3 regions of the Bacillus sp. ISL-35 genome follow, and region 2 is predicted to be linked to each of the others. Evidence: riboswitches for the same ligand, from Rfam matches in the RefSeq annotation. Region 2 holds a riboswitch; each other region holds the start of a gene.
What was found. A riboswitch is a leader RNA that binds a small molecule or an ion and turns the genes downstream of it on or off. The one in region 2 is predicted to bind cyclic di-GMP.

Region 1: linked by a shared signal. The riboswitch ahead of J7E38_RS12955 (hypothetical protein) and the one ahead of J7E38_RS11795 (DUF5667 domain-containing protein) in region 2 are both predicted to bind cyclic di-GMP.
Region 3: linked by a shared signal. The riboswitch ahead of J7E38_RS08820 (LPXTG cell wall anchor domain-containing protein) and the one ahead of J7E38_RS11795 (DUF5667 domain-containing protein) in region 2 are both predicted to bind cyclic di-GMP.

Annotation. Positions count from the first base shown of each region.
Region 1 is NZ_JAGGQK010000008.1:4,443-9,205, reverse strand. Features, by position in the region: gene J7E38_RS12975 (HIT family protein) at 1-204, opposite strand, end outside; gene J7E38_RS12970 (DinB family protein) at 296-748, opposite strand; gene J7E38_RS12965 (DoxX family membrane protein) at 1,001-1,516, shown strand; gene J7E38_RS12960 (nucleoside triphosphate pyrophosphohydrolase) at 1,564-1,899, opposite strand; gene J7E38_RS12955 (hypothetical protein) at 2,097-2,321, opposite strand; cyclic di-GMP riboswitch class I at 2,596-2,680, opposite strand; gene J7E38_RS12950 (hypothetical protein) at 2,961-3,305, shown strand; gene nadE (ammonia-dependent NAD(+) synthetase) at 3,344-4,165, opposite strand; gene J7E38_RS12940 (lactonase family protein) at 4,385-4,763, shown strand, end outside.
Region 2 is NZ_JAGGQK010000007.1:71,896-76,658, reverse strand. Features, by position in the region: gene J7E38_RS11810 (sensor domain-containing diguanylate cyclase) at 1-325, shown strand, start outside; gene J7E38_RS11805 (QueT transporter family protein) at 405-890, opposite strand; PreQ1 riboswitch class I at 896-940, opposite strand; gene J7E38_RS11800 (pirin family protein) at 1,157-2,002, shown strand; cyclic di-GMP riboswitch class I at 2,074-2,156, shown strand; gene J7E38_RS11795 (DUF5667 domain-containing protein) at 2,242-3,486, shown strand; gene J7E38_RS11790 (hypothetical protein) at 3,640-3,915, shown strand; gene J7E38_RS11785 (sporulation protein) at 4,080-4,472, shown strand; gene J7E38_RS11780 (hypothetical protein) at 4,583-4,763, shown strand, end outside.
Region 3 is NZ_JAGGQK010000004.1:572,780-577,542, reverse strand. Features, by position in the region: gene J7E38_RS08830 (glucose-6-phosphate isomerase) at 1-80, opposite strand, end outside; gene J7E38_RS08825 (class D sortase) at 266-853, opposite strand; gene J7E38_RS08820 (LPXTG cell wall anchor domain-containing protein) at 1,019-2,812, opposite strand; cyclic di-GMP riboswitch class I at 2,958-3,048, opposite strand; gene J7E38_RS08815 (iron-containing alcohol dehydrogenase) at 3,301-4,464, opposite strand; gene J7E38_RS08810 (DUF378 domain-containing protein) at 4,665-4,763, shown strand, end outside.

The DNA.
Region 1 (4,763 bases), on a different contig from region 2:
CAGCAACTCCCTTGAATCCTTCCATTCCTGATCTGACAGTTCAAATACATCCTTCTTATGTTTTTTCGGAATGATCAGCCCGCTCCCCTGCAGGATTTGCTGCTCTGATTCCTTCTGGATAAAATAACAAGTTTCATTCTCGAAAATGATTTGCTGCTCTTCATCTGCATGTAAATTACAATATGGACAATTCTCCTGGTACATGGGCAGCCTCCATTCCTCGCATGGACTCATTTAAGCCTAAGCCTGCAATTATAAAAAGCAGCGGCCGAATCGGACACTGCCATATCTGTCATTATTTCGCTAATTTTTTCATCGCATGGATTTGGCCCAGATGGTAGGATTCGTGGAACAAGGCCATATTAGCCAATTCACCAAACGTCTCCAGTCCGAGAAAAGGCTTTTTCAGCTTCTCGTCCAGCATGGAAGCCGGGATCTCTTTGATTCTTCCAAGCTGTGCTTTTAATTGATCAGTCAATAGCTCGATAGAAGGAACATCGCCAGACCAGTCAGATGGACGCGTACCATTTCCAAATAGCGCTATGTAATTCTCAGGGAGATGATTTGATTTTTTTGGGTATCCCATCATGAATTGTTCTGCCACCGTCAATACATGCCCGATATGCCAGTGGATATTATTATTGAAGCCCTCTGGCTGAAAACTCGCCTGCTCCGGATCCAAACCCTCAATATGCTTTAAAAAATTTCCTCTTGTTAATTCAAACTGTTTAAACAATAACTCGCTCATAATTCCATTCCCCTTTCCTGCTTGTATTCATCTTATGTTTATTCTATGTATTTCCAATATATGTGACAAGGAAAAGGCATTATTAATAATACCTATAAGGGTATTTTATCCATAAAAGGAAACCCGCTGTCAAAATTTGTTCAAAACATTATGGCTGATATGTGTCTTCACACTTTATTCACAGATTTCCATTTATTGCTTTGATATTTTATAAGTGTAATCATTATATATTTTTGAAGGGAAGCGATTTAGATGTTCGCTAAATGGTTAAGGGAAAACAATATTGCTGCTGGCCTGTTGACTGTAATTCGTGTATGGCTTGGTTACAACTGGATGACTGCTGGTTGGGGAAAATTGACTGGTGAAGGATTTGACGCAACCGGATTTTTAAAAGGAGCTGTAGCCAATCCTGTGAAAGGTCCAGACGGACACATGGTGTATGGATGGTATGTAAACTTCCTTGAAAGCTTCGCGATTCCAAACGTCGATCTTTTCAACTTTATCGTTCCGCTTGGTGAATTCCTTGTTGGTCTGGGATTGCTCCTTGGATGCTTAACAACTGCTGCCATGTTCTTCGGACTTGTCATGAACTTCAGCTTCTTCCTTGCAGGTACTGTATCTCATAACCCAACTGACATCTTCTTCGGATTCGTCCTTCTATTCGCTGGCTACAACGCTGGCAAATACGGTCTGGACCGCTGGGTGGTTCCTTTCATCCGCAAGACTGTTTTCAAACAGACACCGGAACCAGCACATAAAACTGCTTAACGCGTTATAGATAAAGCCCTCCGCCAACTATGGCAGAGGGCTTATTTTTATTTTGAACGTTCCTCAACAGATTTGAGCAGGATTTTTTTGCGGAAGCCGCCGCTTCGATTCTTCTTCAGCTGGCGCATGAACTCCACTTCCGATTCGGTGATCCCCCGATGGTCCGCAATCGCATAGACCACCTCAAGCAAGTCTACTATTTCACTCAGCAGCCTGTCCGTGCCCGCATTCCGGAATTTTTCAACTTCCTCATTGAATTTTTCCATTAGCTTTTCACTATAGGCACTGCCTTGCAAAACTTCATATTCAACTTTCTTGCCTTTATCCTTCATCAAATCCGGAAAATAGTCCCTTACGAGTTTGTTGTATACTTTTTTTTCCATGACGATTCCCCTTTTGCTGTCTTACTGATAAACATAACCTTAAATCTGCAGCTTCAAACACCTTTCGTAAAATCCCTATGATCATCATTGAATGCACTGCTATCGATCCATCTCTTTTGTTACAATGCACCCTCCTGATGAAGCCATAGGAAAAGCCTGTGGTCACCGCACCACAGGCTTTCATATTTTAGTAGTTTTCAAACTACATAATCTTCCGTTAATTTACTGCAGGCATTCGATAGATTTTCAAGGCATTCCCTTCTTAACTTCTCGTCACAGATGAAATCATTCCGAAGTTCTTCCTCCAGCTTCGTTTGAATCTGCTGAATTTCTTCCCGGAACCTTTCCCTTTTTTCAACATCAGATAAATGAAACTCAATCTCCCGTTCAAAGTACTCTACCGTCCCAAACAATACAGTCAACGTTTCCTCCACCTTCCATCAATTTTTTTAAAAAAATCCTTTGTCCTAAAAACAAAACCTGCCAAATGGATTATTTTCATTCGTCCTGTCAAGATACTTAAGTATTATTTATCCTCTCTCACAATCGGCAAACGTGAAATTTAGCTGTTTTTGCTTTATTGTGCAGTATGGAACAGGAAAAAATAAAAAATCCCCCAAAAAGACGGCGGATTTCCTTTGGCAAACAGTCACCCAAAACCATTCACCGATATCTTCAATTCTCATCCGATCTTTTATTGGCAACCCGACGATCCTAGCAGCGTGGCCTTAGACTCGTGGCTTTGCGTCCTCACCTTTCGATAAGTTTGCCTTTTTCAGTTCTATTTAAAATATAAAACTTTAGAACCATTCTTTCAACAAAATTCGCCAATTACTTACAAAGATGAGTCTATTTTCCTATAACTTTATGATTGCAGGAAAAATACATTTATAAAACGATAAAAAATCGACGGTGAGGACAGTGTTTTGTCTGAAGTCTGCCACTACTTTTACTGGAATCTTTGTTTTCACAATGTAATATCCCAGCAATCTCTATGTAAAGTTCGGTTGTTAGAATAAAAAGAAGAAGCTTTATTACAGGCGAATGGCAGGAGGATCCTTATGGAACAGCATGTTAAGCAGTCGCTAGATGATTGGAAAGCAGAAATTGAAGAGATTCTTAAAGAAATTGATGCGGAGTATGACGAAGTTAAAAATGAGCTGAAAGTGTATACATATAAATTCAACATCACAAAGCAGGTTGTCCAGTCGACAGTTAATCCAGACCTGAACAGGAAGATACGTGAATTGTATCATCAGCCATTTGAGGAGAAATTCAACGATTTGAAAGAGTATATCAAGGAGTTGGAAGAAAAAAAGCGAGTCTTCCAGATGTTCACCGATAAAATCGACAAAGTGACAGAAAAAGAGGATGCGCCGCATTTTGCAATCGCGCAAACTGAATAAAAGGAAAGCCTGGCTGATCAGCCAGGCTTTTTTTATGCTTATTTCTTCCACCATGAATCAAACATGGAAGCTGGAACATGCCGTTTATGCTCTGAAGCAAGATATCTGCCCTCAATTTTGGCAGCTGCTGCTTCGTCGATCTGCTTTCCTTCAAGATAATCATCGATTGCTTCATAGCTGACGCCAAGCTCGGTTTCATCCGACTGCAACGGCTTATTGTCAAGAAGGTCGGCGGTAGGCTCTTTCAGATACAGCCTTGCCTCTGCGTTCAATGCCTTGAGCAATTCCCTGCCCTGCCGCTTGTTCAAGCCGGAAAGTGGAAGCAGGTCTGCTCCACCGTCTCCGTATTTTGTGAAAAATCCGGTTACTGCTTCTGCAGCATGGTCTGTCCCGATCACCAGCAAGCCGTCTTGCCCGCCGATCGCATATTGAGTGATCATCCTGATCCTTGCCTTTGCGTTTCCTTTGTTAAAGTCCGTCATCTTCTCGCCAATCGCTTCCTCGAACTGGGTATTGAAAGTGTCGACAGCAGGCTGGATATTGAAAGTGATCGTTTGGTCAGGCTGGATGAAGTCCAGCGCTTTCTGTGCATCATCCTCGTCTTTTTGCACCGCATAGGGAAGTCTGACAGCCACGAAATTGGCCTCCTGGCCTTCTGACCGCAGTTCCTCCGCAGCCATTTGTGCAAGCTTCCCAGCCAGAGTGGAATCCTGGCCCCCGCTGATGCCAAGAACGAATCCTTTCGCCTTTGATGCAAGCAAATATTCCTTCAAAAAATCGATTCTCTTCCTGATTTCCTGCTGGGGATCAATTTGCGGCTGCACATTCAAATCTTCAATAATCTGCTTTTGCAAGCTCATGATAACCCTCCTAATTCACGAAAAACTATTCAAAAAAGAGCATATCCCTTCTAAAGTCCAAAGTCCAGATTTTCGTCAGAAAACCTAACATCCTAATACCAAAAATGCTCATGTTTATTTTACCCATTACCATTGTGGACGTAACATTTTGTCTGCCAGGATTTTTTTGCTAGACTATAAATCATAGTATTAACGCGAATTAAATTGGAGGCATTCATAATGGCAACCCATGAAAAGTTCAAAGGCTATTTCGGAACCTATACAAAAGGTGACAGCGAGGGAATCTATTCTTTCACACTAGACGCTGTGAATGGAAAGATCCTCGACGTGGAACCAGCTGCTGCGCTGGAAAACCCTACTTACCTGACAATCAGTGACGATAACCGCTTCCTATATGCTGTGGCAAAAGAAGGTGGTTCCGGGGGAGTTGCAGGCTTCAACATTCTCGATTCCGGAAAATTATCTTTCATCAATTCACAGCTTGTTCCAGGAGCATCTCCCTGCCATGTGAGCGTGAATCCGGAAAACACCCTGCTTTTATCCGCCAATTACCATAAAGGGTCTGCAGATTCTTATCTGCTGAACGCTGAATCCGGCA
Region 2 (4,763 bases):
CAAACAGGGCGACAGGCTTTTGATTGAAACAGCAAAACTGCTGGCTTCTTTTGAGTCTAATGAAATCTTCGTTTCACGGATGGGCGGGGATGAATTCGCCATTCTTATACTTCGGAAAAACGAGAAGGAAATCATAAATCTCATTGAATTCATCCAGACCTCGATTGATCTGTATAATCAAAAAAACCGAACTTGCCCAATCGGTTTATCTATTGGCTATGCCTGCACCAGCGCCTCCGCGGGCAGGATGGAAGAATTGATGGCCATGGCTGATGCGAGAATGTATGAGGCGAAAAGACGGAAAAAAGAGTGTGTACATATATAAACGGCTTAAGCACAATCGAAAATAATGGCTTGCAAACCATATAAAAACCGCATGGATTAAACCCATGCGGTTTGTTCATTCATACCAACTTCTCGAGGTTCACTCGTTTATGGATCGCGAGCATCACTGGAATGCCGACAGCCATTACGATGAATTCACCCGCGGCTGTTGTCAGCCATGTGAACAAGAACGGCATCTGAAATGCGAGATTCAGTTCAAGCGCGATAAGGAACATCGTGAAGGTGAACACCAGAGCATTCACAATCATACGGCCGATGATATTTTTGATATATTTAGAAGTGAAGATCGTAATCAACAAAGAAATCACTGACTGGCCAACGCCAAATACAAGGTCATAAGCCATCATCGGGGAAAAGAGCAGGTTTGTTAAAAATACTCCCAACACAATTCCGAAGAAATACTTTTTGTTAAAAACAATCAGGTGGTTGAACATTTCCGATACGCGGAATTGTACATTGGTAAAGCCGAATGGCTGGATGACAGCAGAAACGGCGATATACAATGCAGCCAGAATCCCGTTTCGGACAACCGTTCTCGTATTCATTTTCATCTCTCCTAGTTTTTTTACGTGGGATGGTTACGAACCACGATATTTTAAAGCCAATTGTATATTATATAGGATGAAAGACCTTCTCACAATAGAATTTTTCTAGAATACTAGTTTGACACTTGGGAGCTGGAGGAGATGAATTTATCTCATGTTAAAGTATCTTTGTTTTAAAATAATTCCTTTGATTGATATAATTTAATGAAACTGAAAAGGTAAAAACGTCCTGAGAAAATTGAAGTTCCTGGAAAGGGGTTATAAAAATGTATAAAAGAGATATAAAAAAGCATTGGACCGTTCAATATGAAGAGAGAGGCATGCCCCATGTGCAGGCGGGGCTGGTACTGAACCCGCAGGAGTGGAGGGAATTGGATCCGTTCATTCTAATGGCTGAGGACTGGTTCAAGCGCGGTACTTTTTCCGATCACCCACATCGCGGCTTCCAAACGATTACGTTTGTCATTGACGGCAGACTGGAACATATCGATAACCATGGAGGGCACAGCATTCTTGAAGCAGGGGATATCCAGTACATGAACGCCGGAAGCGGAGCGAGGCATGCCGAGGAAGCGGTTGACCACGATATTGCCCATACACTGCAGTTATGGCTGAATTTGCCTGGAGAGCTGAAAGGCACAACCACTTCTTATCAGAATGTTTATAACGAAGAGGCGCCTGTTGTCCCATTCGATGGCGGCACACTAAAGGTCTACTCAGGAGAAACCGCCGGTGTAAAGGGACCGATGGAACCTTTGGTGCCATTTGCCTTATCTGAAATCCGCCTGTCTGAAGGTGCTGAATTCACATATGAGCTGCCAGAAGGGCATAATGCGTTCCTTTATGTACTATCAGGTGAAATTGAAGCTGGTGAAAGCCAGGTCAACCTTAAAAAGTCTTCAGCAGCCACGTTAACCTTTAAGGATGGCGGGGAAGGCTTAAGCGGATTAACTTTTAAAGCGAATAAGCGCTCAAGAGTGTTGGTCTACTCCGGCCAGCCGATCAAAGAGGAAGTTGTTGCTTACGGCCCATTCGTCATGAATTCAATGGAAGAAATCCGTCAGGCATACCGCGATTACCAGGAAGGGAAGTTCGGCGGGGAAGCGAAGTGAGTTAGCGGCAAACTCCGAAAATTTTTATTTATTTTTTTCTGTCGAATAAGTATGATAAAAGTAGAATTAAAATCCGATAAAGGCAAATCCAGGGAAACCTGGGGACGCAAAACTACAGGGGCTAAAGTCATGACTATGCCAGCCAGTTGCCGAAGGTTCACATAGTAGATTTATGTGTGCTGCTCTTCGGACAGCACTTTTTTGATTTTGATTCCAATATATAAGTGGGGGAAATTGGAATGAAAAAGTTTTTCGCATCAACGGTTTTGACAGGACTGCTTGCTTTTGGTACGGGAGTATCCGCAGAGGAAGTTGTAGAAACTGTAGATCCCGGAACGACACCAGACGAGTTTTTATTTACGTTTGATCAATTATTTGAAGAATTGAAGCTTTTAATCACCTTTGATGATGAAAAGGAAGCCGAGCTGCTTTTAGAGTTTGCGAACGAGAGGCTGGCTGAGGCGGCAGCTATGTCAGAGGAGGAAAAGACAGAATTCGTACAAGAGGCGTTTAAAGATTATTTAGAAACGCTTGAAGAAGCGCAAGAGAAGGTCACGGAGGTCATAGTTGAAGACGGGACCGATTCCGATGGAGAAGACCGACTGACAGAAGAGTTGGAAAATGCAGCTAATCTTGAGGAAGGGCTTACCGAAGAACTTGAAAATGAATTAAAGGAAGAAGTTGCAGAAGCAACAGAACAAGCAAAGGTCGTTGCGAACGTAGTAAAGGATCTTGATCAGAAAATGGTATCCCAGCTGCGTGAACAGGAGCTGGGATACGGGCAAATCGCACAAATCTTCTGGCTTGCAGAGGCAGCTGGCAAGACAGTAGAAGAGATTGCTGTTTTATATACTGAGGAAAAGGTTGGCTTTGGACAGGCAGCCAAGAAGCTGGGTGTCCACCCGTCCAAGATGAAAGGACTCGCATCAGGCAAAAAAGAATCTTCAGTCGATGAAGAAACGGATACAGATGAAAATGCTGAGAGTTCTGAAGATGAGGGCTCTGAAGAAGCAAATCAGGCTGAAGAAACGAATATTGAAGAAGTAAATCAGGATGAAGGAACGGATACTGAAGAAGGAAATGTAGAGCCTGATTCGACTGACCAGGTTAATACTGCAGCGGCTTCGGTTGCCGGCGCGGATACGAGAACTACTGCTTCACATTCAATAGAAAAAAAAGCAAGTGCAGAAAAGAAAGCTGAACAAGCAGCTGTGAAGGTTACAGAAAAGAAAGCTGAAGCTGAAAAGAAAGCGGAAGAACAAAGGCGCGAAGCAAAAAAGAAGGCTGAAGAAAAGCAAAAAGAAGAAGTGAAAAAAGCTGAAGAGAAGAGTAAAGAGGAAGCGAAAGCCAAAGCCAAAGAAGAAACTAAGGCCAAAGAAGCTAAGAAAAATAAAGAGAAGCAGGAAGATGAAGAAGCGGAAGAAGACGAGCAGGAAGATGATAACAGCAAAGGTAATTCAAACAAAGAGAAAAACGGAAAGTAGATTAACAGGTACAATCGAGGCCAAATCGGATACAATTAGAAAATTTGACGGACTTCAGGTTTTTATGTACCATGATAGTATAAATTTGAATAGTTCTCCTAAAGGGGAGTAGCTTTTACAACAGAGTCGTCATTCCGGAGGTCACTCCCGGCTTTGTTGGCAACAATCGTTGTTAGCAAGACCTTTGCCAAATATGGTGAAGGTCTTTTATTGTTTTTAACCTTCACCAGAGCAGGTGAAGGTTTTTTATTAATCTTTTTTGGTTATGGTAAAGCCATTCCGTCCTATATGTGCCCGAAAAAGTGCCAACAGGAAGACTTCGGTCACATAAAGAGGGAATATCTGCCCGAAAAAGCGCCGACAGGAAGGTTTCGGTCACATAAAGTAGTGGAAGCGAAAAATATTATGATAATAGGAACCTTTTTATAAAGCAGCTAGACGCATTTGCTGGCTTTTAACATAAATTGAAATATCGGTGTGTAAAAGCTACTTGAGTCAACAACATCCATGCAGCTTAATGTTAAAAAGTGAGTTGACCAGAATGAAGTTATCGCACGATGAATCTAAAAAAGTTACGATTACGGAGGAACAGCATGTTATTAAGAAAGTACATGTCACTGCTGGGTGTGGGATCAGCCCAGATCGACTTGATTTTGAAGAAGGATGTTCTAACCCCCGGAGATTCGGTGAATGGTAAGTTTTTGATCAAGGGCGGGACGGTTGCCCAGGAACTGCAGCATATTGAATGCAGCCTTGTCATGGTTGATTTGAAGACAGAACAAGAAGATGAATTGGATAAAATATCAATCGACGTAGAGACGAGGATCCAGCCAGACGGGGATGATGAAGTTCCATTCACGTTCCAGCTCCCAGCGGATGTTCCTCCCTCAAATAAGCATATTTCTTACCACTTTAAAACAAAGCTTGTATTCAAGCAGGGAATAGAAAGCTGGGATGAAGACATGATTAAGGTCGTGAAAAAATGAACGGCAAACCATTAAACGGCGAGCCGTGAACTCCACCCAGGGGTGGGAGGCAGCGCTTCGCGGAATAAGGGATTCTTCAAGTCATATAAAATTAGAAAGGAGCAGGGAAAATGAACCAATATGAACATCTGGCAAAGAGTGTTGTTTATTCAGTACGAGGATCAAAAGTAGCTTTGGTTCATAAAGCCCCTTCATTAAAGCTGATTGGAGAGGGAAGGAGTGCTTTCGCATTCCTGATTAAAGGCACGGATTTGGTTTTGAAAGTCTTTTTTCCACAGTTTTACAAGATTG
Region 3 (4,763 bases), on a different contig from region 2:
ACAAAATCCCTTAAATATGTAACTTCGTGTTCACCAAAAAAGCTAAGCGCCTTTGAGTAATCAAAACGAACATGTGTCATGTCTGATCCTCCATTATTTTATATTCTCTATCACTTTATCGAAATGAATCTCAATAATCAAGAAACACCCCCAAATGTAAGCGTGCCCAATTGTGAAATTTTAAGTAAAGTTTAAAATTAGTTCTCCAATCAGGCACTCCTACTATTTTTGTTTATCCAAAGGGTATAGAATAGTAACTCCCTAATTATGGAATCTGCTTAGCTTTAACAATCAGCCTGTGGGTCGCAGTATCAATCGGGGTGCAGGTGATGAGAGTTAAAGTCTTTTCATTTTTACTGCCGCTTAATACAGAAACATCTTCAGGTTCTACTACTAGGGTTTCATAAACTTTGTATTGGAATGTTCCATTTTGCCCCTTAACAGTAACTACATCCCCGGTACCAATTTCATCAAGACGATTAAACATTCTTCCATACGAACGGCTTCGGTGGGCAGCAATTGCGCTGTTTCCCGGTGCACCTGGAAGGGAGGTTCCATTTAACAGACCTGAACCCACACCAAGGTTACCCTGCGAGGCGCCATACAGGATCGGTAAGCGTAAATTGATTTTATCAATTTCAATTACACCAAGCATACCGGAATTGTTGCGCTTTGAGCTTTCCTCTTCGATGGTTGAGCTTGTGGGATCAACCAGTTGGTTTTGATCGACTTGATCCTGTTCTTCTGCTTTGAAAACACCATTAAGTTCATCCAGACTCTCTTTTGCAGCTTGCTGGTCAAAAGTGACATCAGCTGCTTCAGCTTCAAATGTTTTTGCTTCCCAATCATTCATCAACTTTTCCTGCTGATAATCAGTATATAAATTTGATATGGATGGATATAAAAACAGAAACACTCCGGATATTATAAGCATTAAGGATAGTATTTTTTTCATATTGCACACTCCCATTCAATATTAATTCAAAAATAAAGAGGGGAATCTCTTCCCCCCTCTCCTTTAGTTACTGATTGGCTTTCTCATTCTTAATCCTGTACCTGCTGCCATAAGAAGGAAGCCTACTATATAGAACATCATATTGCTGCTTTCTCCTGTTTTTGGAAGTACTTTTCCGGACCAGTTTTGTTTATCGTACCCTCCGGAATTATTATCATTATTGCCAGTTATTCCGGTCTCATCATCCTTGTCAACATCTGTCTCATTGCCAACATCAGTCTTATCATCAGCACCGAGGACTGCTTCATCAATTTTCAAATGAAGAACCTGGTCTTTCAATTCAAAAGAGAGCATGCTAAGCGTGATAAATTTGGTCGTTCCATCCTCAAACTCTAGTTCTATCCCCTTGATATTGGTAACATCTAAACCGTTAGCGAAAATAAGTTTCCAGAGGTTGTTAATCCGGGTGAGTTCGATCTTCTCGCCGCCTTTAATCACCAATGTCAACTTGACTACTGTTTTAATATCCAGATTAAGATTGATATACAGTTCTTTAACTATTTCAGTAACATCTGGTGATTCTCCATCTTGGTCGGAATCTTCGTCGCTATCTCCTGTTCCATTCCCTGGTTCTTCTGTATTATTATCCTCAGGTACTGTACAGTCCTCAATCCAATAATTAATTGACCCTTCTGCTTCTACTCCAACTCTAAGGTCTTCGATTTTATAGACTCTTTCAACGCCTGATTCAAATACAAGCTTAAATTCCGTGATATCATCCTTTGCAAATTCACCATCATCTTTGAGCTTATAGAGCGGGGAGTTACCTGGGTTGGACATTTCTTCCCACTCACCATTTAATTTAACAAACACACTCTTAACTGGAGCAACGCAGTTTTTCAGATGGAGGTGAATCTCTGTGCTTTTGTTGCCATTCTCTTCACCGTTATCATCTCCTGGTTCCTCTGTGCCTACACCAGGGTTCACTGTCCCGTCGCCTGGCTCTTCAGAAATGTCTTCTTCGTCAATAGAGCAGCTCTCAAGCCAATAGTTAATGGATCCTTCCGCTTCTTTTCCTACCCTAACTTCATCCATTGAATATATTTGTTCAGTTCCTGACTCAAACGTAAGCCTGAATGCAGTAATATCATCCTCTACAAACTCACCGCCATCTTTCAGTTTATAAAGTGGCGAGTTACCCGGGTTTGACATCTCTTTCCAAACTCCTTTTAACTCGACCGCTACTTTTTCAACATCTTCTGGGCAGTTTTTCAAATGCAGGTGGATTTCTGTGCTTTTATTGACATTCTCTTTAGGGCCCTCGATAGATGCCATGTCTTCCATATCGTTTTCTTTTTCTTCTTGAGCGGCATTGGCATTTTCGTCTTGACTTGAACCATCTTTTGCTGATTGATTCGATTCATCTTTTCCGTCTGGAGTTGGGTCATGATTTTGTTCTTGAGTTGTTGCCTCTTTTTCTTCTTGAGTTGAGTCATTGTTTTCTTCTTGTGTTGAGTCACCATTTTGTTCTTGAGTTGTTGCCTCATTTCCTTCCTGAGTTGATTCATCGTTCTCTTCTTGTGCTGAGACATCATTTTGTTCTAGACCTGCCTCAGCGTTCTCTTCTTGAGTTGACTCGTCATCCACTTCTTGGTTTGAGTCATTGTTTTCTTTTTGAGTTGCTTCTTTGCTTTCTGCTTGATTTGAATTCTCGGCCTCGCTTTTCAATTTTGTGTATTCTTCCTTATCTAGTGACACACCTTCATTTTCATTAGCGAATGCCGGTACTGTTAGTGAAAATAACATTAGGAATGCAATCGAGACTGCTGATAATTTTTTCATAAAAGTCGTTTTCAATTTCTCGTCCCCTTTTATATTGGTATTGAAAATTTGCTCGTAAAAATAACTGAATATTCAGTTATTTAAAATAATGTGTATCCTCCTTTCCGTAAAAATTCACCTATGTTTAGACAAAAAAAGCCGCCTGGAATAATACTTTTTCCATGGCGGCTGGACGGTCATAGCTGCATTTTCGCAGCCTTAGACTCCTGGCTTTGCGTCCCTGCTTTTCAACAGGTTTGCTATTAGCATGAATGATGTTTTTTGTTTATGTAAAATATTCCTCGGCTTCCTTGTCTTACATTTTTAAGAATTACCACAGTTACCCAGCAGGTTAAACATATAGTCCTATTAAATTTTTTGGTAAATTTTTCTCCTAATGTATTTATCACCCGTAAAAGGGGTCCTTTTCATTATTTTTTTCTTTTTCCTAATGGTTTTTATAAGATCATTGTCCTGATACAAAGACAAAGGACCCAGGGTTAATCCCCCGGGTCCTCATTCATTTATAACGACATACGATAGATTTCCACTACGTCGTCTTTATTCATTTTTGCAAAGTTGCCAAATTCACCGTTTGCCATTGCTTTATCGGCCATCAAATCGAGTTTGCTGTCATCAATGTCATAATCAGCAAGTCTTGATGGTGCGCCGATGCTGTTCCAGAATTCACGCAGCTTTTCGATTCCTTCCAACCCGGCTTCTTCGTCCGTCCGGCCTTCTGGATTCACGCCGAAGACTCTGACAGCCATTTTTTTGAAACGTTCTGGTTTTACCTTAAGGTTATGCTTCATCCAGTTCGGGAACAGAATCGCCAGGCCGCCTCCGTGAGGGATATCGTATACCGCAGATACAGCGTGCTCGATATTATGGGTAGCCCAATCACCACGGTAGCCCATATTCAGGATGCCGTTCAAGGCCATCGTTCCAGCATAAAGGATTGTTGCACGGTATTCATAGTTTTCCAGGTCATCAAGCAGCTTTGGAGCTGTTTCCATCACAGTCAACAGCAGAGATTCACACATGCGGTCCTGGAATTCCGTGTTCTCGGTCAGATGGAAGTAGTGCTCGAAAACATGGGACATCATGTCGACAATGCCATAAATCGTCTGGTTCTTCGGTACTGAAAAAGTATTCACAGGATCGAGGATCGAGAATTTCGGGAATGTTACCGGGCTTCCCCAGCCGTACTTTTCATTCGTTTCCCAGTTTGTAATGACAGAACCGGCATTCATTTCTGAGCCTGTAGCTGCCAAAGTGAGCACGGTTCCCAACGGAAGAGCTTCAGAAGCAAAAGCTTTCTTGGTAACCAGGTCCCATGCATCGCCATCATATTTTGCTCCGGCAGCGATAGCCTTCGTGCAGTCGATGACGCTGCCTCCGCCTACTGCCAGAAGGAATTCGATGCCTTCTTCTTTGCAGATCTTTACACCCTTCTGGACAGTAGAAAGCCGGGGATTCGGTTCTACACCAGAAAGCTCGGATACTTCGGCTCCCATTTCTTTAAGAGTGTCCATCACAGAATCATAAAGTCCGTTGCGCTTGATGCTTCCGCCGCCATAAACCAGCAGGACCTTCTTTCCGTATTGCGGAACTTCATTTTTAAGTTCCTCAAGCTGGCCTTTGCCAAATATCAGTTTTGTTGGATTGTAAAAAGTAAAGTTGTCCATTTAAATCACCTTCCTCTAGGATATTATGTTCTTTTTCAAAACGCATTGCAAAAAATACACTCCTTAATGTTCTCTAATGTGCCGCAAAAAGTTACAACTTTTTTTAGAAGGGTAGGAAAGAAATATAGGGCGGATGAATAATTCATATCGTGCTGAAACATTCTATAAAAGAACAAATTTAATTTAAGGAGGAAACATCCATGAGCGGTATTCAACGTGCAGCACTTGTTCTTACCATAATCGGGGCAATCAACTGGGGCTTAGTCGGATTCTTCCAATTTGATCTTGTTGCAGCAATC